One region of the Marinobacter sp. OP 3.4 genome, then DNA from elsewhere that is predicted to be linked to it. Evidence: riboswitches for the same ligand, from Rfam matches in the RefSeq annotation. Region 1 holds a riboswitch; the other holds the start of a gene.
What was found. Region 1 has a riboswitch for cobalamin ahead of RO069_RS02965 (TonB-dependent receptor domain-containing protein). Riboswitches for the same ligand answer to the same signal wherever they lie in the genome.
Positions count from the first base shown of each region.

Region 2: it holds a riboswitch for cobalamin, as region 1 does, so the genes downstream of both, RO069_RS21435 (ribonucleoside-diphosphate reductase subunit alpha) here and RO069_RS02965 (TonB-dependent receptor domain-containing protein) in region 1, are expected to answer to the same signal.

Region 1 covers NZ_JAVVLT010000018.1:21,912-24,371, forward strand. Annotated here, with positions in the region: gene cobD (threonine-phosphate decarboxylase CobD) at 1-799, shown strand, start outside; cobalamin riboswitch at 800-1,034, shown strand; gene RO069_RS02965 (TonB-dependent receptor domain-containing protein) at 1,186-2,460, shown strand, end outside.
Region 2 covers NZ_JAVVLT010000122.1:97,449-99,908, reverse strand. Annotated here, with positions in the region: gene RO069_RS21435 (ribonucleoside-diphosphate reductase subunit alpha) at 1-1,489, opposite strand, end outside; cobalamin riboswitch at 1,848-2,063, opposite strand; gene RO069_RS21430 (Crp/Fnr family transcriptional regulator) at 2,239-2,460, shown strand, end outside.

The DNA.
Region 1 (2,460 bases):
GGCCGCCATCCAGACGCTGCCATTGCTGCGCTCCCCCTGCCGGGTGGGTGTGCCCGCCCCGGGCTTTGAGGAACACGCCCGTTGCTGGGCCCTGGCCGGGCATGAGGTGGTGCCCGTCAGCCTGGCGCAGGTGGAATCCGGCGATGACTGGTTGGGCGACCTGGACGTGATGGTGTGGATCAACCCCAATAATCCCACCGGCATGACCGTCTCCCGGGAACGGCTGCTGGACTGGCACGCCGAGCTGGTGGGCCGCGACGGCTGGCTGGTGGTGGACGAGGCCTTTGCCACCAGCTACCGGGGCATCAGCCTGGTGCCCATGTCTTCCGCGCCGGGGCTGGTGGTGCTGCAATCCCTGGGCAAGTTCTTCGGCCTGGCCGGGGTGCGTGCGGGGGCGGTTTTTGCGGAACCGGCGATCACCGGTGCCCTGGCGGCCCGCCTGGGGCCCTGGTCCCTGAGCTCGCCGGCCCGTTACCTCATGGCCCGGGCCCTCAAGGATACCCTCTGGCAACAGCGGACGGCGGAGCGTCTGCAGGCGGACAGCGACCGCCTCGACCGGTTACTGCAGGACGCCGGCCTGCCCGCCACACGGGGCACCATCCTGTTCCGTTACCTGGAGCATCCGAAGGCGCAACTCATGGTGGATTTCCTGGCCGGTCGCGGCATCCTGGTGCGCTATTTCGACAATCCGTCGGCCCTGCGCATCGGCCTGCCCGGTGATGCCTTCGAGTGGGAGCGGCTGGAGCGGACCCTGCAACACCTGATGAATGTCGTTGACCAGCACAGGTCGGATTGCTAGCCTGTCGCCCTGTTTTCAGGTATCCCGAAGTCCACTTCGGGTGAAACGGGAAGTCGGTGCGCCCTGAACAGGCAAGTCCGACGCTGCCCCCGCAACGGTAATTGAGTCCGGGAGTTCCATAACCTCCCACGGATAGCCACGACGCCACTGTGCCACCGGCATGGGAAGGCGGTTATCCGGGATGCTCCGACATCCGCTCAAAAGCCCGGAGACCGGCCTGTAAACACACCTGGTGCTGCGGAGGGCGGCAATGGTGGGTGAACCGGCGAGTCTTTCCCTTTATCTGGCCCCTGCCCACCCTGCCTTTGGGCCATTTCCTCCCTGACTTTCGCAGCAATGTTGTTTCCACCGTGCGGGGACGCGCGGTTAGTCAGCGAGATCCGAACATGCCTTTTTCCGACCCGGCCAGCAAGCGTCGCCTGGCGTTTCCTGCCCTTGTACTGCTCCCACTGTCCGTTACCGCCGCCGAAACAGAGGCGGGTGACCCCATTTATGCCGCCATTGATCCCATTGTGGTCACCGCCACCGTGGGGCCGCGCACCGTGGGGGAGAGCCTGTCGTCCGTGACCGTGATCGACGAGGAGCAGATCCGCAGGCAGCAGCCGGCGGAGTTCAAGGACCTGCTGCGCAGCCAGCCGGGCATCAACGTGATCAGCAATGGCTCCTTCGGCAAGAACACCAGTGTCTACACCCGGGGCACCGGCAGCGAGTCCACCATCTTCCTGGTGGATGGCATCCGCCTGCGTTCCTCCACCAGCGGCAGCGCGCCCTGGCAGTACTTTCCCGTGGACCTGGTGGACCGGGTTGAAATCGTGCGCGGGCCGCGCAGCTCCCTGTACGGTGCCGACGCTGTCGGTGGCGTGATCCAGGCCTTTACCCACGAGCCCGTTCAGGATGGCCACCGGGGCTGGGTTGAAGCCGGTGCCGGCAACTTCGACACCCAGATGGGCTCCGGCGGTATTTCCGCCCGGTCAGGCAACACCCGGTTCAGCCTGAGTGGTGTGCACAAGGAAACCGACGGCACCGAGATTATCGAAGGCGGTGATGACAAGGGCTTCCGCAATACCGCCGGTATCGCCAAGGTGACCCACGAACTGGAGAACGGCGGCGAGGCCGGCCTGCTGCTGATGCAGTCCGAGGGCAACAACGAATTCGAGGGCGGTGACACCGACTATATGATCCGCCTGGCCGGTTTCCGCCTGACGACCCCGGTGAGCGACTACTGGGACACCGCGATCCAGGTTTCCGAGGCCCGTGACGAGCAGGACAACTTCCGTGACTCCGGCGACTCGGTGTTCAACACCACCGCACGCACCGCGCGCTGGGAAAACACCGTCTACTTCAGCAGCCACGAGCTGGCCTTGGGCGCGGAACTGCTCAGCGAGAAAGTGAACAGCACCACCGACTACGACGAGGACAGCCGCACCAACGCCGCCGCCTTCAGCCAGTTGCGTCTCGGTTTCGGGCCTACCGATGTGCAGGTCAGCCTGCGGCTGGATGACAACGAAGCCTACGGTCGTGAGGAAACCGGCGGTATTGCCCTCGGCCATGCCTTCGATGACTACCACCGGGTTCGCGCCAGCTACCAGACTTCCTTCCGGGCACCCACCTTCAACGATCTGTACTACCCGCTGGAAACCTACGATTTCGGCGGTTCCTAC
Region 2 (2,460 bases), on a different contig from region 1:
ACTCGTTACCGTACAGGTCGTGCAGGTCGCCCACGTCGCTGGGGGAGAACAGGGTCCAGTCCTGGTCGTTGCGCATGCGCTCGATCAGCAGGTCCGGCACCCAGTTGGCGGTGTTCATGTCGTGGGTGCGGCGGCGTTCGTCCCCGGTGTTCTTGCGCAGCTCCAGGAATTCCTCGATGTCCAGGTGCCAGCTTTCCAGGTAGGCGCACACCGCGCCCTTGCGCTTGCCACCCTGGTTGACAGCGACAGCGGTGTCGTTGACCACTTTCAGGAAGGGCACCACGCCCTGGCTCTGGCCGTTGGTGCCCTTGATGTGGGAGCCCAGGGCGCGCACCGGGGTCCAGTCGTTGCCCAGGCCGCCGGCCCACTTGGACAGCATGGCGTTGTCGCGGATGGCGCCGTAGATGCTTTCCAGGTCGTCCTGCACGGTGGTCAGGTAGCAGGAGGACAGTTGCGAGTGGCGGGTGCCGCTGTTGAACAGGGTCGGCGTGGACGCCATGTAGTCGAAGCTGGACAGCAGGTCATAGAACTCGATGGCGCGGGCGTTGGGGTCGTCCTCCCGCAGGGCCAGGCCCATGGCCACGCGCATGAAGAACACCTGGGGCAGTTCCAGCCGAGCCTTGTCCCAGTGCAGGAAGTAGCGGTCGTACAGGGTCTGCAGGCCCAGGAAGCCGAACTGCTGGTCCCGCTCCGGCTGCAGGGCCTCGCCCAGGCGTTCCAGGTCGAAGGCGGCCAGCGCTTCGTCCAGCAGTTCGTAACGGATGCCTTCGTGGATAAAGGCGGTCAGGGCCTGGGGATAGACCTCGGCGAGACTCTGCTGGGTCGACAGCCCCAGGGCGCCGGTGGTTTCCAGGCGAAGTTGCTCCAGCAGCAGGCGGGCGGTGACGGCGCTGTAGTCCGGCTCCTGCTCGATGCGGCCACGGGCGGTCATCACCAGGGCGGAGAGTACCTCGGTTTCGTCGATGCCGTCATAGAGGTTGCGCAGGGCGTCTTCCACCAGGGAGTCGCCGTTGATGCCTTCCAGACCGGTGGCCGCCTGTTCCACCTGCAGTTTCATCAGGCCCAGGTCCAGGGGGGCGATCTCGCCGCTGGCCTTTTTCACGGTCAGGTGCGGGTGGGCCTCCACAGGCTCGTCGATAGCGCGCTGGCGGGCGTGTTCTTCCCGGTAGAGCACGTAGGCCCGGGCCACTTTCTGTTCGCCACCGCGCATCAGGGCCAGTTCCACTTGGTCCTGAATGTCCTCGATATGGACCTTGCCGCCGGCCTTCAGGCGTCGGCTGATGGCCTGGGTCACCTGGTCGGTGACATCCTGGACGGCATGGTTGATATGGGCGGAACCGGCGGCCTGGTCACCTTCCACGGCCAGGAAGGCCTTGGTGACGGCGACACTGATCTTGGACGCATTGAAGCTGACCAGGGTGCCATTGCGCTTGATAACCTGAAGGGATTCGGTGGCGGCCTGCGGGGCTTCGGCCAGGGCGGTGGACATGGGTGTTCTCCTTTACAACGCGTTGGGATTACGAGACTTCGCGTTGCAGGAGATTCAGAGGCAGGATCGGATAACCGATCACCGGAACCTGCGGGTTTTGCCCCCTCTCCCCTGGAGGGAGAGGGGGGAGAGATTAACTCCGGAGTCCGCCGCTTTCCCCCTCTCCCTAACCCCGCTCCGCGCCCCGGCCATTTGCCAGAGCCAAATGGCGTTCAGGCGGACGAAGCGATGCTTCGTTTTTCCCGCCTTCACCCCACCAGGGGAGAGGGGATAAAAAGAGTTGCCCGCAAGCTGCCGCCAACGACATTTGGCCGTCGTGGCCGCAAGAATCTGTCTGCTCACCTTATAAACGCGAAGGCTCGACATTCTGTCCAGGGCAGGTCTTCGGACTCAGGGGCAGGAACCTGTCGGTTCAGCCTTACGGACGACTTCCCGGCGTTTGCCAGTGTCATGGTGCCCGTTCGTTCCCCAATACCGCTGCGCGTCAGTTCCGGATTCTCACCGGATTCCCGATACCAGGTGGTGACACTTTGATCACTACATTTGGTATGCAGCCAAGGACACCATCACTATATACGGGATTTTTATCCTTAACAAATTACCAAAGCCAATCGATGGGGGGCTGGCGCCACCACCCTCCCTATCGTATTGGGGGCGGCCCTGTTTACCCCGGCGGGACAACGGATGACAATCACGCGGAACCGTCTATTCTCATGCCCTGGAAGGGCCGAGTTCAGCAGGAGACTACCTTGTCCATCGCGCATTATTTCAATGGCTATCACGATATCCGCATTCCGGCGGGTCAGCCGGTGCTCCATCAGGGCGACGAGTGCCTTAACTATTTTCTGCTGACGGCAGGGTCGGTGCGGCTATTCACCCGCTCTGCCCGCGGCCGGGAAGTCACCCTCTATCACGTGCGACCAGACAGCATCTGCGTGCTCACCACCAGTTGCCTGCTGGGAGGCCGGCGC